DNA from 3 places in the Neisseria zalophi genome. Region 1 is predicted to be linked to each of the others. Evidence: predicted binding sites of a transcription regulator. Region 1 holds the regulator's gene; each other region holds the start of a gene.
What was found. The regulator FNR, encoded in region 1, switches genes on or off when oxygen is low (the NO sensors DNR and NnrR bind a similar motif). The targets are predictions, from matches to a motif close to TTGATNNNNATCAA.
Positions count from the first base shown of each region.

Region 2: the regulator FNR is predicted to act here: its motif matches at 3,604-3,617, upstream of ccoN (cytochrome-c oxidase, cbb3-type subunit I).
Region 3: the regulator FNR is predicted to act here: its motif matches at 7,195-7,208, upstream of D0T92_RS06670 (universal stress protein).

Region 1 is NZ_CP031700.1:20,897-31,125, forward strand. Features, by position in the region: gene D0T92_RS00095 (DHA2 family efflux MFS transporter permease subunit) at 1-22, opposite strand, end outside; gene D0T92_RS00100 (HlyD family secretion protein) at 258-1,433, opposite strand; gene bioD (dethiobiotin synthase) at 1,762-2,445, opposite strand; gene hemN (oxygen-independent coproporphyrinogen III oxidase) at 2,548-3,954, opposite strand; gene fnr (fumarate/nitrate reduction transcriptional regulator Fnr) at 4,244-4,978, shown strand; gene D0T92_RS00120 (NRAMP family divalent metal transporter) at 5,072-6,325, opposite strand; gene D0T92_RS00125 (Nramp family divalent metal transporter) at 6,535-7,788, opposite strand; gene D0T92_RS00130 (ComEA family DNA-binding protein) at 8,055-8,351, opposite strand; rRNA gene rrf (5S ribosomal RNA) at 8,553-8,665, opposite strand; rRNA gene D0T92_RS00140 (23S ribosomal RNA) at 8,780-10,229, opposite strand, start outside.
Region 2 is NZ_CP031700.1:2,163,050-2,173,278, forward strand. Features, by position in the region: gene iscX (Fe-S cluster assembly protein IscX) at 1-141, shown strand, start outside; gene D0T92_RS10000 (TIGR01244 family sulfur transferase) at 234-668, opposite strand; gene D0T92_RS10005 (YoaK family protein) at 736-1,389, opposite strand; gene D0T92_RS10010 (M61 family metallopeptidase) at 1,804-3,558, opposite strand; gene ccoN (cytochrome-c oxidase, cbb3-type subunit I) at 3,882-5,318, shown strand; gene ccoO (cytochrome-c oxidase, cbb3-type subunit II) at 5,344-5,955, shown strand; gene D0T92_RS10025 (cbb3-type cytochrome oxidase subunit 3) at 5,960-6,127, shown strand; partial or broken gene ccoP (cytochrome-c oxidase, cbb3-type subunit III) at 6,157-7,084, shown strand; gene D0T92_RS10035 (patatin-like phospholipase family protein) at 7,548-8,453, opposite strand; gene D0T92_RS10040 (formate--tetrahydrofolate ligase) at 8,668-10,229, opposite strand, start outside.
Region 3 is NZ_CP031700.1:1,449,294-1,459,522, reverse strand. Features, by position in the region: gene galU (UTP--glucose-1-phosphate uridylyltransferase GalU) at 1-192, shown strand, start outside; gene purL (phosphoribosylformylglycinamidine synthase) at 279-4,193, opposite strand; gene D0T92_RS06685 (P-II family nitrogen regulator) at 4,361-4,699, shown strand; gene pip (prolyl aminopeptidase) at 4,792-5,724, shown strand; gene aroD (type I 3-dehydroquinate dehydratase) at 5,758-6,519, shown strand; gene D0T92_RS06670 (universal stress protein) at 6,611-7,078, opposite strand; gene D0T92_RS06665 (tRNA threonylcarbamoyladenosine dehydratase) at 7,219-7,995, shown strand; gene D0T92_RS06660 (segregation and condensation protein A) at 7,992-8,864, shown strand; gene D0T92_RS06655 (DUF6531 domain-containing protein) at 8,997-10,229, shown strand, end outside.

The DNA.
Region 1 (10,229 bases):
CTTTTAAAGGGGGATGAGCCATTTCAATCTATACTTTCTTAAATGATGTTGAGGTTGATATTATTTCAGACGGCCTTCATATTTATATACTCATCGTGATATCGGTATCCGGTTTACCGCAAAGCCGTCTGAAAAATTCTAAATATTATTCCGAATGAATAATAGATATACTGTTGCAATCTTAGTGATTTGACAATAAAGGCCGTCTGAAATCTGTTTTTTTCAGACGGCCTAATACTTATGATTCCAACCAATAGCTATTTGGCATATTTATCAAAAATCTGCTCAATAAGTGCATCAGCCGCCGACCAATCTACTACATCAGCTTCAGCCGCGGCCACATTTCTATCAGCTGCTTCGGCCATCGTTTTTCCAGTTGCACTATTAGAGGTATCCACTGTTACCTGCATAGATAAACCGACACGCAGTGGATTTGCCCTCAATTGCTGTTGATCCAAACTGATACGTACCGGAACACGTTGCACGACCTTAATCCAGTTACCGGTGGCATTCTCCGGTGGCAACAAAGAAAACGCACTGCCCGTTCCGGCCGATAATCCCATTACTTTACCCTTGAATACCACACGGCTACCATAAAGATCCGCTGTCATTTCCACAGGCTGACCGATACGCATTTTTCGTAATTGCACCTCTTTAAAGTTAGCGTCTACCCATAAATTCTGCAAAGGCACCACTGCCATCATTAAAGCCCCCGGCGCAATGCGCTGACCAACTTGGACGTTACGTTTGGCAATTTGCCCCATCATCGGTGCACGGATTTGAGTACGCTGCAAATTCAACCAAGCATCTTTAACTCGGCTAATCGCTGTTTGTACTGCCGGCTGTTGGCGCAAAGGAATATTTTTACCTAAAGCGGCCTGCGCCGCCACCTCTTCTGCCTCAACCGCTTTTAAGGCAGCTTGTGCCTGCACAACGGCAGCACGTGCATGGCTCAATTCTTCGCCTGAAATCGCGTCTGTTCCTTCTAATGACTGACGACGACGCAAATCTGATTGCGCTCTAGCCAAATCAGCCTTACGCATCAAAACTTGTGCTTTGGCACGACTATCTGCAGCAGATTGTTGGTTGTATTGCCGGATGGCTTGAATCAATTCATTTTGTGCACGGTCGTAAGCCAATTGGAAGTCGCTATCGTCCAACAATACCAAAACATCGCCTTTTTTCACCAAATCGGTATCATCAACCAGCACTTTACGCACCGTGCCACCCACTTGCGGAGTGATTTGCACCAAATGGCCGGCCACATAAGCATCATCTGTTTCTTCTTCATGCTGCCAAATTAAAAAATAAGCAATGGCAAAACCCAGCGCAATCACAATAAAAAACAAAGTAGCCAATGTCAGGTTACGTTTGCGGCGAGACGATCGGCGGCGCTCAACCATATTATCAGCATTATTTTTTGGAGTATCCATCATCCCGTCCGTTTTGATTTTATACCTAAATACCCATATTTCAGACGGCCTGCTGGCTCACACAGGCCGTCTGAAAACATTCGAGCGAAATCTTTATAAATAAGATAATGAAAATGTTGATTTCAAAATATTTATTTAAGCTAAAGCATTATAAAAATAATATGCTGTTATTTTATCTTTGCGCCTATTAATTAGGCAAGTTATAGTATAAAAATGAAAATAAATGAGATAAATCTCATTTTACAGAAAATCACATAATATAATATTGAAAATATATTAATAAATAGTTAATTACCCACACTTAAAATAATTCAAAAAATTATTTTTCTCATTTTTTGGAATCTAAGAGCGGTTCAATAGAAAGATAAGCCGAAGCCTTTTCAGCATCGGCATCCGGAAGATAAGGCATGGCACCAAGAAAAGGTGCTGGAATACGCTGTTTTAATTCAGCCAAATAATCCTCAAAACGATGTGGGTATATACTCAAACAATTAGCAATCCAACCTGCCAACGGCAATCCGGCTTGCGCAACGGCATGCACTGTCAGTAAAGCATGGTTAAGGCAGCCCAACTTCATACCAACCACCAAAATAACCGGCAACCGTTCAAATACAACCCAATCTGAAAAATCAGTTTCGGAGTTGAGTGGTGTCAGCCACCCTCCAGCCCCTTCAGTGAGAACAAAATCACCTTGTTTTTTCAGCTCAGTCAAACCATCACTCAATTTTTGTGGTTGAATGACTATGCCCATATCGGCAGCCGCCAAATGAGGAGCGGTAGCCTCTGAAAAGGTATAAATATTATGTTGGTTGTAATTCAAACGAACAGATGATGCGGCTTGCAGTGCCAAAACATCCGCATTTAAGCCACCTTCGCCGGCCTCCGAAGCCACCGGCTTAAACCCGATACTAATCTGCCCCCGACGAGCAACCGCTCGCAACAAAGCAGCGGTACAAAATGTTTTGCCTGATTCGGTATCGGTTCCGGTAACAAAGTAAGTAAGCGGTGGCATAATTTTTTCAGACGGCGTTTTGTTAAAGCATTATATTCTACCTATCAATAAAAGAAGCCGCCATCTTCTTCATACGGAGGATACTGAAACCAAATTAACAAACTAAACTGTTCTGGAATATTGCGCTATGGTTTCTTTATGTCGTAAATAATAATCAAAAACCATAGCAATATTACGAATAAGGAAACGTCCTTTAGCAGTAACATCCAATCCGTTTTTTCTTATCTTCAATAAACCCAGTTCGGCTAATTGCTGCAAATCAGTCAATTCGGTTTGAAAATATTGCGAGAAACGAATACAAAAAACACTCTCATAAATTTGAAAATCTAATGAAAATCGACACATTAAATCTTGAATAATATTACGTCGCAATAAATCATCTTTACTCAAGCAATAGCCGCGCATTACAGGCAATCGACCAGCATCAATGGCATCATAATAAGCATTAATATCCCGCTCATTCTGAACATAAATATTACCGATCTTACCAATTGAAGACACGCCAAGTGCCAACAAATCGCAGTCGGCATAAGTAGAGTAGCCTTGAAAATTACGTTGAAGCCTGCCCTCTTTGAGTGCAAGAGACAATTCATCATCAGGCTTGGCGAAATGATCCATACCAATAAAGAGGTAACCTCGTGAAGTTAAGGTTTGAACGGCATATTGAAGTATGTCCAGTTTTTCTTCGCTACCGGGCACGCTGTCTGTATCAATACGGCGTTGCGGTTTGAAAATATGTGGTAGATGCGCATAATGATAAAGTGCCAAACGATCAGGATTCAAAGAAAGTACTGTTTCCAAAGTCGGTTTAATCGTTTCTTTTGATTGGTGAGGCAAGCCATAAATCAAATCAACGCTAATAGATTTAAAACCTGCTTCTCTCGCTGCATCAATCACTTCTTTGGTTTCTTCAAATGTTTGAATACGGTTCACCGCTTTTTGGACCTTGGGATCGAAGTCCTGAATACCGACACTCATGCGGTTAAAACCCAGCCGTGCCAAATGAAATACAGTTTCCCGAGTTACCTTGCGTGGATCAATTTCAATAGAATATTCACCATCAGGCAGCAAATCAAAGTAACGATGGATAATATTAAACACACGCTCGAGTTGCTCATTACTCAAGAAAGTCGGTGTACCACCACCGAAATGGAGTTGAATTAGCGGTCGCCGCCCATTCAAATAAGGTGCAAGCAATGCCAACTCTCTTTCAAGATATTCAATATAATTATCTGCCTTACCCGTATCTTTGGTAATAATTTTATTACAACCACAGTAATAACAAATGGTATTACAGAACGGAATATGAATATAAAGTGAAAGAGGCTTATTCAACACCCCCATTTGACGAGCATTCAATGCTTTGAGATATTCTTTATCCGTAAAACTACTGAGAAAACGATCTGCAGTCGGATAGGAAGTATAACGTGGTCCGGAGGCAGGCAACGATCCAATCAGTTTTCGATCAAACTCAGAGGAAATATTCGAAACTATTTCAATAGTCTTCATATTGATTAGCAGACATGTTCTATTTAGAAATCAAGTGAATATATGTAATGATTTAATGTTGTAATATTTACATCATTCGCACTTATAAAAACACAAATCAAATTATTGATTTAATTAAATTAAAAAAATCAAATAATAAACAAAAACTGCCCTATTATTAATAAATAGGCAGATACGGCGTATTTTGGTAGAATAACAACATTATGGCAAATATGCTTTGATGCGGGTCAAAATATAATCCGTAAGGGCGAAATAAAGTTGCTTAGTTATTTATTTAAAAGGTTTAAATATGCCCTCTCGCACCATACACAATCAGATGAAAACACTATGTTCTACCTGTTCTCTACGTGAACTGTGCCTGCCTTCAGGCTTAATGCCGTCTGAATTTGCCCAATTAGATGCCGTTATCCGTCAAAGCCGCCGCTTAAAGAAAGGTGAATGCCTTTTCCGCGCAGGCGAACCTTTTTCTTCTTTATTCGCCATCCGTACCGGCTTTTTTAAAACGACTATTGCCAGTCAAGACGGACGTGATCAGGTTACCGGTTTCTTTATGTCAGGCGAGCTTATGGGTATGGATGGTATCTGCACGCGTACCCACAGTTGTGATGCCATCGCATTAGAAGATGGCGAAGTATGCGAACTACCGTTTGCCAATATGGAAGAATTGGGTAAGACTATACCAAGCTTACAAACCCATTTTTTCAGATTAATGAGCCGTGAAATTGTACGTGACCAAGGCGTGATGTTACTACTTGGCAACATGCGCGCTGAAGAACGGTTGGCAGCATTTCTATTAAATTTATCCACCCGACTTCATTCCCGTGGATTTGCTGCTAATGACTTTATCCTACGAATGTCTCGCGAAGAAATAGGCAGTTATTTAGGATTGAAATTGGAAACGGTGAGCCGAACCTTATCAAAATTTCATCATGAAGGACTGATTAGCGTAGATCATAAACATATTAAAATATTAGAACCACAAACACTAAAAAGCATGATTTCGGGATGTACTCATGCCATATAACTAACCAAGTTAATTTTTTTTAAAAATATAGATATAGAGGCCGTCTGAAATATTTCAGACGGCCTCTAAAAGTATTACGAGTATTGTTCTAATCTAACCGAACATACCACCTTGATGCGCGAGGAACAATAAAGTGAATCCGCTTAAATAGATCAACCCTATCCAGCCCAACACCATTAACCATGGTTTCAATCCATAATTACTATTACGTACCAGAGTTAAATTTAACCAAGCAAATACTGGCGTACTTACAAAAGAAGCAATCATAGCAAACTTAAGCATCGGCATCACTGCACCTTTAAAAAATAAAATAATGCACAACGCAGCAATCGCCGCAAAAGTAATCCATATCCCCAAGATACGGTTAGTATTACGCTCACCTCTGATAATCAAACGAAACGCTTCCATATTCGCACGGGAATATCCATCTAAAACAGTAATGGTCGTGCCATACATACAAGCAAAGGCAACAAATGTCACCAACCAACGTGACCATTCACCAATGGTAGAAGCATACATATTTACTAACTGCCCAATATAGGCACCACCGGCCATTTGCACTTCTTCTCCGGTACCATATTGCACCAATGCCCCTAAAGCCAAAAAAACCAATGCCAATAGTGCCGTACCAATATAGCCGACATTAAAATCAAATAAACCGTCTTCATATTTAACAGGTTCCAGTTTGGCTTTAGCTGCCACCCACATCGAGTTAACGGTTGAAATTTCAATTGGAGCCGGCATCCATCCCATTAATGCCACAATAAAAGCCAAGGCCCCCAAGTTCCACGGGCTCGGCTCAATAAAATCAGCCTGAACCTGCGATCCCTGCATCGCCGCAACGATAACCGCTGCTACCGTTGTAATCGTCAGACTCACCATAATAATTTTCGACATGCCATCCACTGTACGATACGGGCCGACAAGCAACATTAATACACCGGAAATCAACACAATCACCGAAAGCATATTGATCGACCACTCACCGGGCAACACAAAGCTTAAAATTACCGCACATAACATACTGACTGCTGCAGCATTAATAATTGTTGCAAACACATTCAATAAGAAAAAAATCCACAAATAGATACGGCTCTTTTCTGCATAGCCTTCCAATAAACTTTTACCGGTCGATAAAGTATATTGCGGGCCAAACCGGAAAAAAGGATATTTAAACACATTTGCCAATACAACAATTAAAGCCAACTGCCAACCATAAAGCGCACCTGCTTGGGTAGAAGCGATAAGGTGCGAACCACCCACTGCTGCCGATGCCATCATAATACCCGGCCCCATTGCACTTAGTCGGGTTTTCCAACGTGAACCATCTATTGTTTTCTCACTCATATTTCTATTCCGTTAATCGATATCCTACACAATTTAAGAAAAGTGATTATACGTCAACTTTGTTAAAAAAATCTGAACAAACAAATGTATTTAAAATTAAAAATATCAAAATAATCAATATATTATTAATTAATAACATCGGATACCAAAGGCCGTCTGAAACATTTCAGACGGCCTTTAAAATATATTTTGTATATTTACCTATCTATTTAACCCAGCATACCGCCTTGATGTAAAAGGAATAATATTGTAAAACCGCTTAAATAACACAAACCCACCCAAGCCAATATCATTAACCAAGGTTTTGATTGATAACTACCACTCCGCACCAAACTCAAATTCAACCAAGCAAAGATAGGCGTACTTACAAAAGAGGCAATCATCGCAAATTTGAGCATCGGCATCACGGCGCCTTTAAAAAACAAAATAACACTCAACCCTGTTACAGCAGCATAAATAATCCATATACTTAAAATACGGTTATTGTTACGTTCTCCTCTTACAACCAAACGCAAGGATTCCATATTCACACGAGAATACCCATCTATAACAGTAATGGTCGTGCCATACATACAAGCAAAAGCAATAAATGTCACCAACCAACGCGACCACTCACCGATGGTAGAGGCATACATATTCACCAACTGTCCAATATAGGCACCGCCGGCCATTTGCACTTCTTCTCCGGTACCATATTGCACCAATGCCCCTAAAGCCAAAAAAACCAATGCTAATAATGCCGTACCGATATAACCGACATTAAAATCAAACAAGCCATCTTCATAACTGACATGTTCAATCTTACGCTTCGCAGCAACCCACATAGAATTAATCGCTGAGATTTCAATTGGTGCCGGCATCCACCCCATAAGCGCCACAATAAAAGCCAAAGCACTCAAATTCCACGGGCTGGGCTCAATAAAATCAGCCTGAACCTGCGCTCCCTGCATAGCAGCAACCACAACTGCAGCCACTGTCGTCACCGTTAGACTTATCATAATAATCTTTGATATTCTATCTACAGTACGATACGGACCAGCCAATAGCATTAATACAGCCGAAACCAATACGGCCACTGAAAGCGCATTCACCGACCACTCACCGGGTAATACAAAGCTCAAAATAACCGCACACAACATACCAACCGCAGCAGTATTAATAATCGTTGCAAATAAACTCAGTATGAAAAAAACCCATAAATACACACGGCTTTTTTCCGCATATCCCTCTAATAGACTTTTACCTGTCGACAATGTATATTGCGGGCCAAATCGAAAAAAAGGATATTTAAACAAATTGGCAAAGACAATAATCAAAGCCAATTGCCAACCATAAAGCGCACCTGCTTGAGTAGAAGCAATAATATGTGAACCACCTATGGCTGCTGATGCCATCATAATGCCTGGCCCCATGGCTCTAAGCCGAGTTTTCCAACGCGAATTGTTTAATATTCCCTCACTCATATTTCATCCTAATAAATTAATTATTATAAAAACAGCATACTTTCACAGCACATATCTACAAAGTTATTATACGTCAACTTTATTTTAAACTTATATATTCCAAGCAGTACAAAACCTTTGAGACTAAACTAGATTAACGGTTCTACCAATTCAAAAAGATTAAAGCAACAAATTGAAAGATCATTCAATTTTCGAAACTAAAGCAGCCGGGCTCATAGACGAATCCGGCTGCTTTATTCTCTCCCAGTCTGCCAAGGCGGCTGTATTTACTTTTTCAGGGCGGGTTTGGCTTTTTTATCGGCATTGTCGGCATTGTCGGCGGTAACGGCCTCTTCGCGCACCTTCGCTAAAATACCGTCGCCAATCCCCTTCACATTCTTCAACTCTGCCACCGACTTAAAGGCACCATTCTCATCACGGTAGGCCACAATCGCCGCCGCCTTCGAGGGCCCGATACCCGGCAGCTCGGCCAACTCCTCCGCCCCCGCCGTATTGATATTCACCGCTGCCGCAGCCATCGTCACCGATAGCGCCGCCCAGATGCCCAACAAATAACGCTTCATCACTGCTCCTTTGTCGTTGTGTATAAGATACCGTCTTCTTCCCAGACAGCAGCCCCATCATAAAGCAGCATACAAGTATTAACAATTATTATCACTGCATTTATCATATCTGTTGTCATGACGTCACAATAAGTATTTGTAATATATCTCTGTAAAAAGCAAAAACCCCTGATAGTATTCTATCAGGGGTTCGGTATAAGTGTCTGGCAGTGACCTACTTTCACATGGGTATCCACACTATCATCGGCGCTGAGTCGTTTCACGGTCCTGTTCGGGATGGGAAGGCGTGGGACCAACTCGCTATGGCCGCCAGACTAAACTGTCAAATCGGTAAAGCCGTTTTTATTTCAATCAACTGTTTCGGTAATGTTTGTATCGTATCCTTTTGAAGGATACAGTAAGCTTTCATCTGAAGTTCTTCAAATGATAGAGTCAAGCCTCACGAGCAATTAGTACAGGTTAGCTCCACGTGTTACCACGCTTCCACACCCTGCCTATCAACGTCCTGGTCTCGAACGACTCTTTAGTGCGGTTAAACCGCAAGGGAAGTCTCATCTTCAGGCGAGTTTCGCGCTTAGATGCCTTCAGCGCTTATCTCTTCCGAACTTAGCTACCCGGCAATGCGACTGGCGTCACAACCGGTACACCAGAGGTTCGTCCACTCCGGTCCTCTCGTACTAGGAGCAGCCCCCGTCAAACTTCCAACGCCCACTGCAGATAGGGACCAAACTGTCTCACGACGTTTTAAACCCAGCTCACGTACCACTTTAAATGGCGAACAGCCATACCCTTGGGACCGACTACAGCCCCAGGATGTGATGAGCCGACATCGAGGTGCCAAACTCCGCCGTCGATATGAACTCTTGGGCGGAATCAGCCTGTTATCCCCGGAGTACCTTTTATCCGTTGAGCGATGGCCCTTCCATACAGAACCACCGGATCACTATGTCCTGCTTTCGCACCTGCTCGACTTGTCGGTCTCGCAGTTAAGCTACCTTTTGCCATTGCACTATCAGTCCGATTTCCGACCGGACCTAGGTAACCTTCGAACTCCTCCGTTACTCTTTGGGAGGAGACCGCCCCAGTCAAACTGCCTACCATGCACGGTCCCCGACCCGGATTACGGGCCTGGGTTAGAACCTCAAAGACACCAGGGTGGTATTTCAAGGACGGCTCCACAGAAACTAGCGTCTCTGCTTCAAAGCCTCCCACCTATCCTACACAAGTGACTTCAAAGTCCAATGCAAAGCTACAGTAAAGGTTCACGGGGTCTTTCCGTCTAGCAGCGGGGAGATTGCATCTTCACAACCATTTCAACTTCGCTGAGTCTCGGGAGGAGACAGTGTGGCCATCGTTACGCCATTCGTGCGGGTCGGAACTTACCCGACAAGGAATTTCGCTACCTTAGGACCGTTATAGTTACGGCCGCCGTTTACTGGGGCTTCGATCCGATGCTCTCACATCTTCAATTAACCTTCCAGCACCGGGCAGGCGTCACACCCTATACGTCCACTTTCGTGTTAGCAGAGTGCTGTGTTTTTAATAAACAGTCGCAGCCACCGATTCTCTGCGACCCTCCAATGCTTACAGAGCAAGTCTTTCACATCGAAGGGCATACCTTCTCCCGAAGTTACGGTATCAATTTGCCGAGTTCCTTCTCCCGAGTTCTCTCAAGCGCCTTAGAATTCTCATCCTGCCCACCTGTGTCGGTTTGCGGTACGGTTCAATTCAAACTGAAGCTTAGTGGCTTTTCCTGGAAGCGTGGTATCGGTTACTTCTTGTCCGTAGACAATCGTTATCGCTTCTCGGTGTTATGAAAGTCCGGATTTGCCTAAACTTTCCACCTACCGGCTTGAACAAGCTATTCCAACAGCTTGC
Region 2 (10,229 bases), 280 kb from region 1:
GATATCGACCCCAAAACCATACGCTTTACCAAATTACGCGAACTCATTATGGCTTTACCCGATTTTGACGATGATCCCGACCGTTGCGGAGAGCGTATTCTCGAGGCCGTCCAATTGGCTTGGATTGAAGAAGCGGAATAAAACCAACCTAAAAATTAAAACAGCACAATAAAAAAAGCAACGCAAATATCATTTTATTTGCGTTGCTTTTTTTATTAATACAGAATAGAAAATTAAGCTCCTTTTGCCGCTTCTTGTAACCGACCTTCAAAAGAAGACAAATCTACACCGGCATTACGAGCCATGGCTATGGCATCAGCCACTGCCATACCATTTGCCACTTCACCGTAAGCCCATAATAGTGAACTGCGTGTACCGGTTAGACAATAAGCCAAAACAGGTACATCCGCATCAGTCAAATGCGCTCTGAATTCAGCTGCCACATCGGCGTTAATCATAGGAGCGGTCACCGGCAGATAAACAAATTGAGTGATATCGGCTTCTTCAAACCACTGCTTCATCTGCTCGGCACTGGTCTGATCTATCGCTTCCCCATCCGGACGGTTACAAAACACACTTTTAATACCCAATGCCACTGCTTCTGCCACTGAAGTATGCGTTAATTGAGATGCAATATAAATTTTATCGGTCAATCGCCGGATAGTCATAATATTTATACTCCTTATATTATTTAATAAACTTACCAAGCCTTATTTCTCTTTTTTATTAGGTATATCAGAGAAAAGCTTGTTTGTCTTTTATTAATAAAAAGATTGCAATACCTAAAAAAATCAAACTAAACAAAATCGTTCGTTGAGCAAAATAAGTTACAAAAAATCCATTCAATAACGCACCAAAAGCGAAGCTGGCTAAAATGAGAAACGTATCTTGAAAAGCAATTTTTTTGTCAGGATCATGATTAATATAACCTCCAAAAAAATTTGTTGAAAGATTACGCAAATTTCCTGTCATCATCAAAGAAGTAAAAGGCTTACCCTTTAACTTGGTAAATGCCTGCAATTGCATTGCCGCAGCGATTGAAAGTAATGCATTCACCAAAAGATGTGGCATAACGGGAGAAAATAGTCCAACGAATAGCAATATCGCAGTCTCAAAAATTAAAAACCACAACTGTTGATTTTTTATAATCTTTGTCTGTATATGACTTGCCAGCAACACCCCTGAGAAAAAAGCAATGATTGGAATCGCATAATTAACCAGCACCGCCCAACTTCCTTGCCCCAGACGGATTCCAAGTAAAATAAAGTTACCTGTCTGCAACCCTGCAAAAACCTCGCCATGAACCAAGTAGGTGTAAGCATCCAACCCACCTGCAATTGCCGCTAGCACCATTCCAAATTCTAAGCGTTCATGAATTTTGTCAGACATCTTTATTCGTACCTTTTTATTCATCAAAAGTCTACGCCAATTCAATAAAAACAGCAAAATATGTATTTCGACTTGGAACTAATGTGTTTAATATAGAATAGTCATTAGACTGTTGAGCCTCTACCCTTAGTTTTATAAAAAGAATTTATGGCGGATATAAATCGTAAAATAAGGGTAAAAGCACCACTCAATAACCATGAGATTTTTTGCAACATCCGATTATTAAGCTCATTATTTTACTGATATATATATCTGAAGCTGTCAAATAACAGCTATTAATTGACCAATCAAGTTATACCCAAACTCAATATAAATTGATTTCAGACGGCCTCAACAAACTGAAGTAACCATTCAAATTGAATACCGTCTGTATTTAAGTATTGCTTTCAATCAAGCAACTAATACCGAAATCAATCAAGATGCCTGCAACCATGCTTTCAGCAAAGATTGATTTTCAATACTCAACATTGCTGTTTCCGGCTTTGCTTTTTGTACCGTCAAATCGGTTTCATGCAATACTCCGTCTCGGAAATAATGTATATGCACAATATCGCCTACCGATAATGACTGCCACTGCTTTTCAAAAGCCTTACAAGCAAAGCCGTTTAGCGCAATGATTTTATCTTTTGGGGAAAGCGCCGCCTGCTCCGCGCTTCCGCCGCTTAAAACATGAGTTAAGACAATACCGTCTTCTAGCTGTTTAAATTTCGCACCAAAATCGGTAGCCTGCTCACATTTCGCCGCTTCCATTACAAAACCACCGCCGTGACTGCGCGGTAACGGCAACCAATTCAAAGCAACACCCGCATCGAATAAACACTGTACCAAAGGCAGATCTTTCGTTGAATACAAGGCCGTCTGAAAGAAATCATCCAAATCCAAACCGGTAATTTCACGGCAATAAACCTGCCATTGCCCTTCAGGAATACCCTGGCCGTTTTCACACCACTTCCGATACAATGCCCGCATCACATCATCAAGACTTGTTCTACCATCACTACGACTACGCAATAATAAATCCAAACATAATGCGACTAATGCACCTTTCTGATAATAGCTCACAATAGCATTTGTGCTGTTTTCATCCTGTTTATAAAATTTATTCCATGCCGTAAAACTCGATTCCGCCAAAGTTTGTTTCAGACGGCCAAAGCCCTGCTGAACACGGGTAATACTTTTTGCCAATAGCTCTAAATATTGCTGCGGTCGAATCACACCGCTGCGTACCAAAAACAAATCATCATAATAAGAAGTAATACCTTCAAACGCCCATAACTGTTCGGTATAACTTTCCGAGTCTAATCGGTAAGGCACAAATACTTCCGGTTTAATAGATTTCACATTCCAAGCATGAAAATACTCATGACTGAACAAGCCAAGCAATTGGATATAGGCGTCATCTGCTTCCTCACCCATCTTTTCAGACGGCAAACTATTGCGATCAGCCAGCAACGCCGTACTGCTGATATGTTCAAGCCCGCCATAAATATCATCACCGACATGCAATAAAAACAGATATTCCTTAAAAGGTGCATTTCCTGAAAACATTTCCAACTGGCTGGAACAGATTTTTTGAATATCCTGAACCAATCTTTCTCGATTAAAAGATTGGTAATGCCCACTCAAAGCAATACGGTGGGGAATACCACCGGCTTCAAACGTTAAGGTTTCAATGCGGCCAAGTTCGACAGGGTGATCAATCAATTCGGCATACGAGGCCGCCTGAAACCGATTGGGTGCTGTTTGAGGCATTGTCGTTGCTACCGCCCAACCATTCGGCAACTCATCTAAAATAACCTTGTGAGGCTGAGCTTCAAAGCCGCCCACATTTAAAAATAAACATGCTCCATCGAAAAAGCCGCGCTCCGATGTTAAAAAAGCGCCTCGAACAGATAAATCATAGGCATAAACCGTATAGTAAATTTGCCACTCGCCACTTTCAGGCGGTGTTTCCCAACAGTTTTTTGAAATCTGCTTCAATGCTTTGGGTACATCATTACAAGTTGCCTGAATATCAACAATATGACGTGAGAAATCACGAATCAGATAACTACCAGGCACCCAGTTAGGAAGTTTGATTTGTAAAGGAATGTTGTCTTTGCAATGCAGTGTTAAACACACCTGCCACTCGTGAGATAAGCATTTAGGTCTGATAAAATACTGAAGCATATATTGCTTTCTTTTGTTAAATTCTGTATTTGAGTTTAAAGAAATTTGACTTAAATCAAGAAAAACTATGTGGTGAATCTATAATCTAACACATTATAGCCTTGCGCAACCGAACCTGGGTATTTTTCAAGATTTTTCTACCGATTAAGCTTGGTTCAGTATGGGTTTTGATTTAAAATGCACAGATTAAACTACCGTTAGTTGCGTAATTTTACTTTACCGGCGGTGTTAAATTAAGAAAAATCGGGTGCATCTTTGGTCTATTTAAGCAAGCCGGAGCAAACCGATAAGTGTGTTAACTGCCATGTTTAATGGAGACCCTTATGGAAACGCAAACTTATAACTACAAAGTGGTGCGTCAATTCGCCATCATGACTGTAGTTTGGGGCATTGTGGGCATGTTGGTCGGTGTTATCGCCGCCGGACAACTGTTCGCTCCTATGCTTAATCTTTCAGACATCGGACCATGGTTTCACTTTGGCCGAATCCGACCACTGCATACCAATGCTGTGATTTTCGCTTTTGGCGGCTGCGGTTTATTTGCCACATCTTATTATGTAGTCCAACGTACTTGTAACGTCCGTTTGTTCGGTGGCAAGTTTCTACCGGCATTTACTTTCTGGGGCTGGCAGCTAGTGATTGTTCTGGCCGCGATTACCCTACCTTTAGGCTACACCCAAGGTAAAGAATATGCCGAATTGGAATGGCCGATTGATATTCTGATTGCCGTGGTATGGGTTGCCTATGCCGTTGTATTCTTCGGTACGATTGCCACACGTAAAATCAAACATATCTATGTTGCCAACTGGTTCTACGGTGCGTTTATTTTGGCCGTTGCTCTTTTGCATATCGTCAACAATATCAGTATCCCTGCCGGTGTGATGAAATCTTATCCGGTTTACTCCGGTGCAATTGATGCCATGGTTCAATGGTGGTACGGCCACAACGCAGTTGGTTTCTTCCTCACAGCAGCCTTCTTGGGCATGATGTATTACTTCGTTCCCAAACAAGCAGGTCGTCCGGTTTATTCTTACCGTTTATCCGTTGTCCACTTCTGGGCACTGATTTTTACTTATATGTGGGCAGGTCCTCACCACCTGCACTACACTGCCCTGCCCGACTGGACACAATCATTGGGTATGGTATTGTCGTTGATTCTTTTCGCACCTTCTTGGGGCGGTATGATTAACGGTATCATGACACTGTCTGGTGCATGGCACAAATTGCGTACAGACCCGATTTTGAAATTCTTGGTGGTTTCACTTTCCTTCTATGGTATGTCTACTTTCGAAGGTCCTATGATGTCTATCAAGAGTGTTAATGCCTTAAGCCACTATACCGACTGGACTGTCGGCCACGTACACTCCGGTGCATTAGGCTGGGTAGGCTTTGTTACCATCGGTTCGATTTATTATCTGATTCCACGCCTGTTCGGCCGCAAAGAAATGCACAGCATCAAATTGATTGAAGCACATTTCTGGATTGCCACAGTCGGTGTTGTCCTTTATATCTCTTCTATGTGGATTTCCGGTGTAATGCAAGGCTTGATGTGGGGTGCTTTAAACGATGACGGCACACTGACTTACTCTTTCGTAGAGTCTGTAAAACGCAGTATGCCTTTCTATATGATTCGTTTTTCAGGCGGCCTGTTATACCTGAGCGGTATGGTTATTATGGCCTATAACGTTTATCGCACCATCATCAGCGGTAAACCGGTAGATGCCGAAATTCCTGCCATTTCTCAAGCACAACACCACTAAAATATAAGAAAGACAGGCTACCAAAATGAAATTGCAACAATTAGTCGAAGAAAAAGTCGGCGTATTGATTATCTTCACCTTCTTGGTAATCAGCTTCGGGCTTTTGATTGAAGTTGTGCCGTTATTTTTTACTAAAGCGGTCACAGAGCCCATCAAAGGCGTAAAACCTTATTCAGCATTACAAGTCGCAGGCCGTGATATCTTTGTACGCGAAGGCTGCTACAACTGCCACTCACAAATGATCCGTCCGTTCAGGGCAGAAACCGAGCGTTACGGTCACTACTCCGTTGCCGGCGAGTCAGTTTATGACCGTCCGTTCCAATGGGGTTCCAAACGTACCGGTCCGGATTTGGCACGTGTGGGCGGACGCTATTCTGATGAATGGCACCGCATCCATCTGCTTAACCCTCGTGACGTCGTGCCTGAATCCAATATGCCCGCCTTCCCTTGGCTGGCTCGCAATAAAGTCGATGCCAATACAACAGTAACCCACATGAAGGCTTTACGTGCGGTTGGCACTCCTTACAGCGACGAAGAGATTGAAAAAGCCCCGCAAGAGTTGGCTGATAAATCAGAACTTGATGCTGTAATTGCTTATCTGCAAAGCTTGGGCTTAGCACTGAAAAACGTAAGGTAACATCATGGATATTAACTGGGCTCGCTCGCTTTTCACTGTTTGGGTATTTATCAGTTTCATGTTGGTTCTCTATATCGTTTTAAACAAGCGAAACAAACGCAATTACGATGATGCTGCCAACAGCATTATGCAAGACAACGATACCCCTGATAATGATAAAAGCGGGCATTAACCCGGTTAGCCGTGATAACGGAGCATATAATGAACACAACTTCCCAATTTACCAGTAATTTCTGGAACATATACATTGCCGTTATTGTCCTACTCAGCTTTATCGGTTTGGCTTGGCTGTTACTTTCACAAAATAAAGTCAAAGCCCCACCAAAAGGTGAAGATGTCAAAACCATGGGACACTCATGGGACGGTATTGAAGAATATAACAACCCCCTACCCCGCTGGTGGTTTTGGCTTTATGTCGGCACCTGGTTATTCGGAATAGGCTATCTGTTTCTCTATCCCGGCCTAGGTGACTATAAAGGCTATTTAAATTGGACAAGCCACAATCAATATGACAAAGAGGTTGCAGAGGCTAACGAACAATATGGCAAGCTATATGCAAAATTTGCCAATATGTCTGTTGAGCAAGTTGCCCAAGATCCGCAAGCCAGAGAAATTGGTAAAAACCTATTCGATACTTACTGTATCCAATGTCACGGTTCTGATGCAAAAGGTTCAAGAGGTTTCCCCAATCTTACCGATAACGACTGGTTATGGGGTGGTGAACCTGAAAAAATTAAAGAAACCATTCAAAAAGGTCGAGTTGCCACTATGGCTGCATGGGGTCCTTCATTAGGTGAGGAACGCGTAAAAGATGTCGCCAACTATGTGATGTCTTTATCTAAAAACAAAGACCAATACGACGAAGAACGTGCCAAACGTGGTGATGCACTCTTCCATGGCGGCCCGGCAAACTGCTTTACTTGCCATGGTGATAAAGGCCAAGGTATTCAAGGCTTAGGCCCTAACTTAACCGATAATATTTGGTTATGGGGTGGCACACAAAAAGCCATTATCGAAACCATTACCAACGGTCGCCATAGTCAGATGCCAACTTGGGAAAACTTTTTGGATGATGACAAACTTCATATTATGACAGCCTATGTATGGGGTCTTTCTAATGCAAACGGTCAGCCGCAAGCTCAAAAAGTAAGCAATACAGAAACTCCGGCACAAGCGGTATCCACACCTGAACAACCGGCTGCATCTGATACTGATACAGGTAATGCTGCATCCAATTAAGTTGTTTCTACAACGTTTGAAATGTGTAATAGAGGTTTACTTTCCTATATAAAATATAGCCAGCCTCACCAACGCATTTTATAATAAACTAACCGTTCACCCGCACCTTATAAAAAATTATAAGGTGCGTTTTTTCATGCGCTATAGTCAATCAAAATCAATATTCGTATAAATAGTTATTCCCTACCCCATTCTTGTTTATTGGAAAACAGCCAACTTATTTTTTCCAATATTTCTGAAACTCTTAATATTAATTCTACTTATGTATAAGGCTGTCTGAAATTTTCAGACAGCCTTATACAGTTAAAACAAAAAATAATTTATATAATAAACAGCGATTTCATTTTCTTTTTTCATCGGGCTGTATAACGATATGCCGATAATTTACGTTTAATTTCCGGCAATGCCGCCAATGCCGCTTTTTCTCCCAATTTAATGGCTTCGGTTTTCTGATCAAACCCACCGACTGATCCTAAATGTTGTACTTGCGGCTTAATAACCACATCAGCATTACCTAATTCTCGTTGTAAAGCTGCCGTACTCATAATATTCAAACTTTGGTCAAGATAAGAAAAGAAGCCTGCTTCGCTCAATTTTGCCGGCTTAGCTGAAATATCAACCGCAATCACAAAGTTTGCCCCAAGATTTTTTGCCGCCGCAACTGGAACTGGTGCTGATAAACCACCATCCACATAACGTTTGCCACCAATAACTGCAGGCTGAAAAACATTCGGTATACTCACTGATGCCCGTACTGCCTGCCCGGTATTCCCACGGTTAAAAGCAACCATACGACCACTATCCAAATCTGTTGCCACTGCGGCAAATTTTATCGGTAAAGACTGAATCGGGCGTTGGTTAACTTTTCGGTTAATATAATCTTGTAATTTTTGCCCTTTAATAAAGCCGGTCGTAGACAGGGTTAAATCGACTAAGTCGGTTTTCCCTAAAATTTCCGCTTCCAATTCCAAACGATCAGGCGACATACCACTGGCGTATAAACTGCCTACAATCGAACCGGCACTGGTTCCGGCAACCACATTTACCGGAATATTATTGGCTTTCAATACTTTTAAAACACCAATATGAGCAAAGCCTTTCGATGCCCCTCCCCCTAATGCCAAGCCGACCACCGCTTGCGGTTTTTGCTGTACGGTCGGCTGTTTCGGAACAGATGGAGAAGTGGTACCACAAGCAGCCAATATAAAAACAGACGCAGCCAATAGGCCACGACGGGTATAACCTTTATTTATTGTCATAGTCTTATTTACCTAATGAAGTTTTAAATCATTCAGCTTAATTTTTTATTATACCTATAAAATCAATATCGCTTCGGCCAAAATAATTGCTGAATATTCTATATGGTTTCTCACGAGCACTAAGGTAAAGAAATTAAAAATGATGAAATATCTCTAACATAAAGCCGTCTGAATATTTCAGACGGCCTAAACCAACTATTATAAAATACTTATTTTAAAACAATCCGTGAATCACACCATCCGCATCAACATCAATTTTTTCTGCGGCCGGAACCTTCGGCAACCCCGGCATTTTCATCATATTGCCGCATAATGCCACAATAAAACCGGCACCGGCAGATACGGTAATACCGCGCACCGTAATGCGGAAACCTTCGGGCTTGCCTAATAGTTTGGCATTATCACTCAATGAATATTGGGTTTTTGCCATACACACGGGCATTTTATCCAAGTTCAGTTTTTCAAGAGAAGCTATCTCGGCCAATGCTTCGGCACTGAAATCCACATCATCGGCACCATAGATTTTTTGGGCAATCGTACGGATTTTCTCCTGAATACTCAAATCGGTATCGTAGGCAAATTGGAAATGATTTTCCCCGCTTTCAATCGCCTTAACAACTTTCTCAGCCAAATCCGCACCACCGGCACCGCCTTTACCCCATACTTCCGTGAGCGATACTTCAACCCCGTGTTCCGCACAGGCCGTCTGAATCATGGCCAATTCGGCATCACTATCCGACACAAAACGGTTCAACGCCACAACAACGGGCAAGCCAAATACGTTTTTCAGGTTACTGATATGTTTCAACAGATTAGGCAGACCTTTTGCCAAAGCAGCTACATTTTCATCCCCTAAGTTTGCACGCTCCACTCCGCCGTTGTATTTCAAAGCGCGAACAGTCGCTACAACCACAGCAGCATCCGGCTTGATGCCTGCCAAGCGGCATTTAATATCACAGAACTTTTCCGCTCCTAAATCGGCACCGAAACCGGCTTCGGTAACGGTATAATCGCCGAGATGACGGGCAATGCGGGTCGCCAGCACAGAATTACAACCATGCGCGATATTGGCAAACGGTCCGCCATGTACCAATGCCGGTGTGCCCTCAATAGTTTGCACCAAGTTCGGCTTAATCGCATCTTTCAATAATGCCGCCATAGCACCATTGGCTTTTAAATCACGGGCATAAACAGGGCTTCCGTCTTTGGCATAGGCAACGAGAATATTGCCCAACCGGGTTTTCAAATCAGCCAAATCATTGGCCAAACAAAATACCGCCATTACTTCGGAAGCCACAGTAATATCAAAACCGTCAGGTCGCATCACACCGTCAGTGGGCTTACCGATACCGTTGATAATATTACGCAACTGGCGGTCGTTCATATCCACAACACGGCGCCACAACACGCGCTTGGGATCAATATTTAGTTCATTACCCTGATAAATATGATTATCGAGCATGGCAGCCAATAAATTATTGGCGGCACCGATAGCATGAAAATCACCGGTAAAGTGTAGATTGATATCTTCCATCGGCAAAACTTGGGCATAGCCGCCGCCTGCCGCACCGCCTTTAATACCGAATACAGGGCCGAGAGAAGGCTCGCGTAATGCAATAACGGCCTGCTTGCCGATATGGTTGAGCGCATCGGCCAAACCGATAGTAACCGTAGTTTTTCCCTCACCCGCAGGCGTAGGGTTAATGGCCGTCACCAAAATCAAACGGCCTTGCTTTGGCGGCAGGGCGAAAGCATCGGCCGGATTGATTTTGGCTT
Region 3 (10,229 bases), 1.0 Mb from region 1:
CAACTCACCGACGGCATCTCCCGCCTACTTGACCACGAATTCGTACTGGCGCATGCCTTTGAAGGCACCCGTTATGATTGCGGTAGCAAATTAGGCTATTTGGAAGCCACCGTTGCTTACGGTTTGAAACACCCCGAAACCGGCGAAGCATTCCGCCAGTTATTAAAAAACTATATCGAAAAAACCGAATAACGTTTTATCGATATAAAATCATATAAAAAGCCGTCTGAAATATTTCAGACGGCTTGATTTCAAATCAGCCTACACTAAAACGGCAATTATCCTAAAGCTTTACGCGCGCCGGCAAACAAGCGGTACCAGCCGGAAAGTTCGCTATCACGCCATGCTTCGGGCGACCAGCTCATTTGGGCGGTACGGTACACCCGTTCGGGGTGCGGCATCATAATGGTAACGCGGCCGTCGCTGTTGGTAACACCGGCAATGCCCTGCGGCGAACCGTTGGGGTTGAGCGGATAGGTTTGGGTAACCTGATTGAGGCCGTCCACATAGCTTAGGGCGATATTGAGGCCGTCTGAAACTTGGCCGCCGTGATGGGCAAAATCGGCGCGTCCTTCGCCGTGGCTCACCACTACAGGTAAACTGCTGCCCTGCATTTCGGCCAAAATCAATGAGGAAGACTTGGGCACGTTTACCATGCTCAAACGGGCTTCAAACTGCTCGCTCTCATTGCGTTTGAACTTCGGCCAGGCCGCCGTTCCTGGAATAATTTCCGCCAGATTGCTCACCATTTGGCAACCATTGCACACGCCTAGCGTTAAGGTGTCGCCGCGTTTGAAAAAGGCTTCGAATTGGTCGCGCAGTTGCGGGTGGAACAAAATAGATTTTGCCCAACCTTCGCCGGCACCCAATACGTCGCCATAGCTGAAACCGCCGCAAGCCGCTAGCATTTTGAAATCGTCCAAACGGGTACGGCCTGCCATTAAATCGCTCATGTGCACATCGTAAGCATCAAAACCGGCACGGGTAAAGGCGGCCGCCATTTCCACCTGACCGTTTACCCCCTGTTCGCGCAATACGGCGATTTTGGGTTTGGCGCCGCGGTTGATAAACGGCGCGGCGATATCTTCTTTCACATCAAAGGTTAAATCGGCAAACAGTTTGCTGCGTTCGTTGTCGGCCAATAATGCCCATTCGCTGTCGGCACAGGCCGGATTGTCGCGCAGGCGTTGGATTTGATGGCTGGTTTCCTGCCATGCCTGTTGCAGCTTCAGCGTGCTTTCGTCCAATAAAACGGTATCGCCGTTCAATACGCGGAACTGGGCATCTGCCTGCACTTGGCCGATAAGGTGTACCGCATCGTTTAAACCCTGTTCGGCAAACACAGCGGCCACTTTATCGGCATCGGCGGCATGTACCTGCAATACTGCCCCCAATTCTTCATTAAACAGCACCCGCAAAGCCGCTTCTTCGGCATTTTTCGCATTCGATAGGGCGGCAATCAGCGCAGAAACATCGGCCTGCACACCGCAACGGGCGGCAAAAGCCATTTCCGCCAGCGTGGCCAACAAACCGCCGTCGGAACGGTCGTGATACGCCAATAATTTATCTTCGGCCACCAATTGCTGCACTGCCGCATAAAAGGCTTTCAGACGGCCTGCTTCAATATCGGGCGCATCGCCGCTTAAGTCTTGATAAACCTGCCCCAAAGCCGAGCCGCCCATACGCGCTTTGCCGAAGCCTAAATCAACCGCCAGTAAAACACTGTCGGCCACATTTTTTAATTCGGGCGTAACGGTTTTGCGCACATCCTGCACGGGTGCAAAGCCGGTAATAATCAGGCTCAAAGGCGAAACGACGGCTTTTTGCGCACCGTTTTCCTGCCATACGGTTTTCATCGACAGCGAATCTTTGCCCACCGGAATACTGATGCCCAATTGCTGGCAGGCTTGCGATACCGATTCAACAGTGCGGTACAGTTTTTCATCTTCGCCCGCATTGCCGCTGGCAGCCATCCAGTTGGCAGAAAGTTTGATATGGCCGATATCGCCGATATTCACCCCGGCCAGATTGGTTAATGCTTCGCCAATCGCCATACGGCCGGAAGCCGGCGCATCAAACAGCGCCACCGTGGGTTTTTCACCCATCGCCATAGCTTCGCCCTTATCGGTGTTGAAACCCATAATGGTCACAGCGGCATCGGCAACCGGCGTTTGATATTTGCCGACCATCTGATCGCGGTGGGACAAGCCGCCGACGCTACGGTCGCCGATGGTAATCAAAAAGTTTTTTGCAGCAACGGTCGGCAGGCGCAATACGCGGTAAGCCGCTTCTTTTAATTCGATACCGTTACCCGAAAAAGCTTTTTCAGACGGCTGAAGCGGTTGGTCGTTACGGGTGGTTTTGGGTGGTTTGCCAAGCAAAACATTCAAAGGCAAATCTACCGGATCGTTGTCGTATAAATCATCGCGTACTTGCAAATGGCCGTCATCGGTAGCGGTGCCGACCACGGCAAACGGGCAGCGTTCGCGAGCGCAAATTTGGCGGAACGCTTCCAAATCTTCGGGCAGAATCGACAATACATAACGCTCTTGTGCTTCGTTACACCAAATCTGCATCGGGCTTAAGCCGTGTTCTTCCAAAGGCACATCGCGCAATTTAAATACCGCGCCGCGCCCGGCATCGTTCACCAGTTCGGGGAACGCATTCGACAGGCCGCCCGCGCCGACATCGTGAATGGCAATAATCGGGTTATTGCTGCCAAGCTGCCAACAGCGGTCGATCACTTCTTGGGCACGGCGTTCGATTTCGGGATTGCCGCGCTGCACCGAGTTGAAATCCAAATCGGCGGCATTGCTGCCGGTATCCATAGACGAGGCCGCGCCGCCGCCCAAACCGATCAGCATGCCGGGGCCGCCGAGCTGAATCAGCAATGCGCCTTCGGGAATACGGTCTTTATGGGTTTGCTGCGCCTGAATATTACCCAAACCGCCGGCAATCATAATCGGCTTGTGATAGCCGCGCATCTGGCCGTCGAACTCGGCTTCAAACGTGCGAAAATATCCCAGCAGATTGGGGCGGCCGAATTCATTATTGAATGCGGCGCCGCCGATGGGGCCTTCAATCATAATATCCAACGCGCTGCTGATATGCTCAGGCTTGCCATAACTGCCTTCCCACGGTTGCGGATGATCGGGGATATTGAGGTTGGATACGGTAAAGCCGGTTAAGCCTGCTTTCGGGCGTGCGCCTTTACCGGTTGCGCCTTCGTCGCGGATTTCCCCGCCCGCGCCGGTGGCCGCGCCTGCAAACGGGGCAATAGCAGTCGGATGGTTGTGGGTTTCCACTTTCATTAATATATGGGTTTCTTCTTCGCTGAAACGGTAGCCTTGTGCTTCGTCGGCATGCGGATAGAAACGTTCGATGGTCGCGCCTTCAATAATGGAAGCGTTGTCTTTATAAGCAACCACCGTGCCTTCGGGGTGCGCGTTGTGGGTATCGCGAATCATGCCGAACAATGATTTAGGCTGCTGCTCGCCGCTTAAAATAAAATCGGCATTAAAAATTTTATGGCGGCAGTGTTCGCTATTGGCTTGCGCAAACATCATCAATTCGACATCGCTGGGGTTGCGTTTGAGCGCTTGATAATTCTCGGCCAGATAGTCGATTTCATCGGGCGACAAAGCCAAGCCTAAGCTGCGGTTGGCTTCTATTAAGGCCGCTTTGCCTTGCGCCAACACATCGACCGTTGCAAAGGTTTGTGCTTCGGGATGGGCAAACAAGCGTTCGGCCGTCTGAAAATCGGGCAAAACGCTTTCGGTCATACGGTCATGCAATAAAGCCGCCCATTGTTGTTTTTGGCTTTCGCTGAGTTGGCCGTCTAACCATACCGCCATGCCGCGTTCGATGCGCTCGATATCGTTTAAGCCGCAGTTGTGGGCGATATCGGTGGCTTTCGATGCCCATGGCGAAATAGTGCCGATACGCGGGGTAATCAGAAACAGATGATGGCCGTTATCGGCAGCCGGTGTTTCGCGAACATATTCGGCGGCCAATAAAGCTTGTAATTTTTCGATGGTTTCGGTATTCAAAGGGGTATCGCTGCCGACAAAATACCAATATTCGCTATGAGGTGCCGCTGTCGGCAAACCGGCGGCGGCAGCTTTTTGCAGTAGTTTTTCGATGCGGAAATCAGAAAGGGCGTTAACGCCGCGCAAAGCTAAAACAACAGACATAGATTCGGGCTTTCAAAAGCAGTTGGGAAAGCCCGAATTGTACGCGAAAACCACTTTGGCTGCTGAGGTATTTTGATATGCCCAAGCAAATGAAAGTAGATTGAATAGCGCTCGTGTTTATGTTAAAACAAGGCCGTCTGAAACCTCATTTCCCATGCGAGAAAACCATGAAAAAAATCGAAGCCGTGATTAAGCCGTTCAAACTCGACGATGTACGCGAAGCACTCACTGAAATCGGCATCACCGGTATGACTGTATCCGAAGTCAAAGGCTTCGGCCGTCAAAAAGGCCATACCGAAATCTACCGTGGTGCCGAATATGCGGTGGATTTTCTGCCTAAAATCAAATTAGAGCTGGTGCTTTCCGATGCCGACGTCGAGCGCGCCGTCGAAACCATTATCGAAGCGGCACATTCCGGCAAAATCGGCGATGGTAAGATTTTTATTTTGCCGGTAGAAGAAGCCATCCGTATCCGTACCGGCGAGCGTTCCGACGCAGCGGTTTAATCAACCATACACCAAAGGCCGTCTGAAAGCCCGTTTTCAGACGGCCTATACCCTATTTTTTCTAAACATCTTCCAAGCGCAAGGGGTATTTTATGTATCCGATTCAAGAGCCTTATCAAAGCGGTTTGCTGCCTGTATCCGATTTGCACGAAATCTATTGGGAAGAATCCGGCAATCCCGACGGCATTCCGGTGATTTTTCTTCACGGCGGGCCCGGTGCGGGCGCATCGCCGCAAGTACGCGGATTTTTCAACCCTGCCCGCTACCGTATCGTGGTTATCGACCAGCGCGGTTGCGGCCGCTCGCGCCCTTATGCCGAAACCCGCGAGAATACCACTTGGGACTTGATAGACGATATTGAAAAAATACGCACCATGCTGGATATCGACAGCTGGCTGGTATTCGGCGGTTCATGGGGCAGCACATTATCGCTGGCTTACGCCCAAAGCCATCCGCAACGGGTACGCGGCTTGATTTTACGCGGCATTTTTCTGGCGCGGCAGGCCGAAGTAGATTGGATTAACGAAGCAGGCGGCGCTTCCCGTATCCACCCCGAACAATGGCAACAGTATCTGGCGCCCATCCCCGAAGCCAAACGCGGCAAGCTGGTAGCTGCCTATCATGAATTATTATTCGGCAGCGACCGCGCCGCCGCTTTGCAAGCCGCCAAAGCATGGGCGGAATGGGAAAGCTGGCTGATACAGTTCGAACCCAAGCCGGTAGAAGAAGATGCGGAACAGGCATTGGCGATTGCCCGTATCGAAAACCATTATTTTACCCATCACTGCTGGCTGGATAACGAACGCGCATTATTGGCCAATATCGACACCATCCGCCATATTCCCACCGTGATTGTGCAGGGGCGTTATGATTTATGCACACCGATGCAAAGCGCATGGGATTTAAAACAAGTGTTCCCCGAAGCGGATTTAAGAATCGTTCAAGGCGGCCACGCCTCCACCGAAGGCGAAATCGCACGCGGCTTGGTACAGGCTACCGACGAATTTGCCGAGCGCAATATCTAAAGCGGCAGGCTATCCGGCCCAATAAGGAATAAAATGAACACCGTAACCGTTAAAAACCTCACTTTGGGCGACGGCATCCCAAAAATCGCCGTGCCTTTGGTTGCAGAAGATTCAGACGGCCTGAAAGCCGCACTGGCAGACATCCGCCGTGCCGATTTCGATATATTGGAGTTTCGCGCCGACTTTTTCAAAGAAGCCCGCAATCCCGACTATATTATCGAACGCCTACGGGAAACACGGCAGGCGCTGCCTGAGACGCCGCTATTGTTTACCTTCCGCCGCGCCGAAGAAGGCGGCAACTGCCCGATGCCCGAAAGCGCTTATTTCAACCTTATTCAGACGGCCATCTCTTCCGGCCTGATTGATATGATTGATATCGAACTGTTTGCCGCGGCCGATCAAGTGAAAGAAACCGTTGCCATAGCCAAAACACAAGGCGTAACCGTTTTGATGTGTAACCATGATTTCGACAACACACCGCCGAAAACAGAAATCATAGGCCGTCTGAAAACCATGCAGGATTGGGGGGCGGATATTTGCAAAATCGCCGTGATGCCGCACTCGCCTGCCGATGTGTTGATATTACTCGATGCCACCCAAACCATGCTTCAAGAATATGCCATTCAGCCTTTGGTCACCATTTCTATGGGCAAACTGGGCATGATCAGCCGTTTGGCCGGCGCCACTTTCGGCTCGGCCATCACATTCGGCACCGCCGGCAAAGCCTCCGCACCCGGCCAGATTGGCGCCGATGATTTACGCTTTATTTTGAACACGCTATCGGGCGAACATTAAATAAAAAATAAACAGGCCGTCTGAAAAACCTTTCAGACGGCCTAATCACTGATGCGCTTCAATACACTGCTTCAGCGCGCTTCGTGTCGTTTTATTCCTCTTCTTCCGCCACGCTGCGGATAACCAATAACGGCAGATGGCTTTGACGCATCACGGTTTCGGCGAAACTGCCCATCAGCAAATGCATTAAACCGCTGCGGCCGTGCGTACCCAACACAATCAGATCCGAGCCTTGCGAATCGGCATAATCCACCAATTCCTGTGCCATTTCACGGGCACCTTTAGTGGCTACCAACAAATGTTTCACCACATCGGTAACGCCTTTTTCTTTGGCACGCGCTTCGGCGAAATCCAACACCTCGTTGCCTTGTGCAACCGCTGCAGCTTCATAACTTTCATGCTGTAAAAATTCAGGCGCCAATGCCATATATTCGGCAGGATTGGCCACGTGAACCAAGGTTAATCTAGCATCGCCCACGCGCGCAAGCTCTGCTGCGTGTTTCAAAGCGTTTAAAGAAGTCGCACTACCGTCAACAGCAACCACCAAATGTTTATACATCATCATTCTCCTTTCCATAGTCGGCTAGCGACCGATTTTTTAGTGAAATGTGATTCATTACGCACCTTGAAGTATAATACCCCTGCGCCGTTTTGCCAGCATTTTTTTATCGAATATTGATTTATCACAAGGCTCCGTTTATGTCCGATTCCGTTCTCACTTCCTCGCGCCGCTTCGGCGGTATTGCCCGCCTCTACGGCGATTCCGCGCTACAACGCTTCGGGCAGGCGCATGTTTGCGTGGTGGGTGTCGGCGGGGTCGGCTCTTGGGTAGTGGAAGCTTTGGCGCGTTCGGGTGTCGGCCGTTTAACCTTAATCGACTTGGATAATGTCGCCGAATCGAATGTGAACCGCCAACTGCCCGCACTCACATCGGAATTCGGCAAAGCCAAAGTAACTTCTTTGCACGAACGCATTCTACAAATCAACCCCGATTGCCAAGTTACCGAAATCGAAGATTTTGTTAACGAAGAAAATCTATCCGAATTATTCGATCAACCGTTTGATTTTGTGATTGACGCCATTGACCAAGTGCGGATAAAAGCCGCAATGGCCGCCTATTTCACCGAGCACAAACAACCGTTTGTCTTAAGCGGCAGCGCGGGCGGGCAGAAAAATCCCGCCCTGATTCAAACCGCCGACCTCAGCCGAGTCACCCACGACCCGCTCTTGGCCAATCTGCGCTATACCCTACGCAAACGCTACGGCTTTTCGCGCGACACCAAGCAAAAAATGAACGTGCCCTGCGTTTATTCCACCGAAAACATCACACCGCCGCAAAGCGGCGAAGTTTGCGACACCGGTGAAGCGCCGCAAGGCTTATCTTGTGCCGGATACGGCGCCAGTATGTTGGTAACCGCCTCATTCGGCCTTTATTGCGCCCAAGCCGCCATCGAACACATAGGCGCCCGAAAATGACCGCCGACACCACGCACTTAGCCGAACAAACCGCCGCCGAAAACCCTCATGCCGTTGCTTGGATTTTCGGCCAACCGGTAGTGGATTTGCCGCAAGACTTATTCATTCCGCCCGATGCCCTTGAAGTTGTGCTGCACAGCTTCCAAGGCCCCTTAGATTTGCTGCTTTATTTAATCCGCAAGCAAAATATCGATGTATTGGATATTCCGATGATTAAAATCACCGAGCAATATCTGCACTACATCGCCCAGATGGAAGCCTACCAATTTGATTTGGCGGCAGAATATCTATTGATGGCAGCCGTATTGATTGAAATTAAATCGCGCCTGCTGCTGCCGCAACCCGAAAATATTGAAAACGAAGAAGAAGCCGACCCCCGCGCCGAGCTCGTCCGCCGCCTGTTGGCCTACGAACAAATGAAACTCGCCGCCGCCGGACTGGACGCCCTCCCCCGCGCCGGACGTGATTTTATTTGGGCGTACTTACCATTAGAAATCGCCGTCGAAGCCAAGCTGCCCGACGTACACACCGCCGACCTTACACAAGCCTGGCTCTCGATTCTTTCCCGCGCCAAACACACCCGCAGCCATGCCGTCGTTCAGGAAACCATTTCCGTGCGTGCGCAAATGAGCAGCATCCTACGCCGCCTCAATCAAAGCGGACAATGCCGTTTTTCCGAATTATTCAAAGCCGAACAAGGCATTGCCCATGTGGTCGTCAACTTCATCGCCCTGCTCGAATTGGCCAAAGAAGGCTTGGTGCGCATTATCCAACCCGAAAACTTCACCGAGATAGAAATCCATATTAAAAACGAAAATTTGGAAAGCCATGAAGCCGAAACGCCCGATAACAATAAATATGAAAATTAAATAAATAATTTTTATTCAATTGAATTGGCATATAATGAATTTCGGAACTAAATGAATGAAAAACAGTCTTCTTTTATTAAACATACTTAATTTAATACTTTCTTTTTTTTCTTAATTTAAAGAATTATTATTATGGCAAAAATAGGCAATACAATCGGCATACTCGTTCCCCAGCCTTCAGCCCCCGCCATGGTGTCTAAAGGTTCTGCCAACCCGCCCGAACCCCTAACCAATGCCGCCGGCCCCATTGACATTATCGATATGGTTGCCGATGTTGCCTCTACCGCCGTCTCCCTTGCCGACCCCGATTCCGCCGCCGCAGAAACTGCCGATTCCATCTCCACCCTTATTTCCCTCGCCACCATGATACCCGGTACCCCCGGGCCTACCCCGCCCACACAAAAAACCGTTAAAGCCTTTTCCGGTGGTGGCGGTATGGGGGTGAACGGCGGTTATGCCAATGCCGGTAAGGGCGTGTGTCTTGCCTGTAAGGCAGCGGCAGCCGTCGTCGGTAACCCCGTTAATGCCATACTCGGTATTAAATTATTAACCGAAGACACCGAAACCGATTTCACTCTCGATGCCCCGCTGCCGCTGATTTGGGCGCGCAGCTATTATTCCGACCAACTCGGCAACGGCTGGCTCGGCCAAGGTTGGTCGCTGCCTTTTTCCATGCGTCTGCTCCGCACCCGCGACGGCTTCCTCTATATCGACGAACAGGGGCGCGAAATCGCACTGCCCGATATTGATGACGACGAAGAAGAAGCCACCCCCTATTCTAGCGACGACGATGACGACGATGGCCCCGACTTCGAAGACGAAGACCCCGCCGCCCCCACTGCCGAAGAAGACCCCTACGGTTTGGAAGATGCCTACTTCGATCCTTACGAACAAATCTATTTTTCCCGCCTTTCAGACGGCCTCTACCAAATCGCTTCGCCCGACGGCGGTGCCCGTTTATGGTTTGCCGCCGTCGATGAAGACGATGACGTTTATCCGCTTATCGCCCAACTCGACCGCAATAACCACCACATCCGCCTCAGCTACGGCGACAACGGCCTCCCCCACAGCATTTACGACAGCACCGGCAGACAGCTGCAGCTAAACTTCTCATCCATCCGCCTCAACAACAGCGATGAAGATTTTGATGCCGCCGCCGAGCCCGATGCATTTGTCAGTACCGACGATAATCTTTATGTCAACCGCCTCACTTCGGTCGGCTTTCATCAGCGCGAAATGGTGCGCTATGAATACGACGGCTACGGCGACCTCACCGCCGTTTACGACCGTAGCGGCAAACGCATCCGCGGCTTCGGCTATCGCAACCATATTATGGTCGAACACAGCCAGCCCGACGGTTTGGTA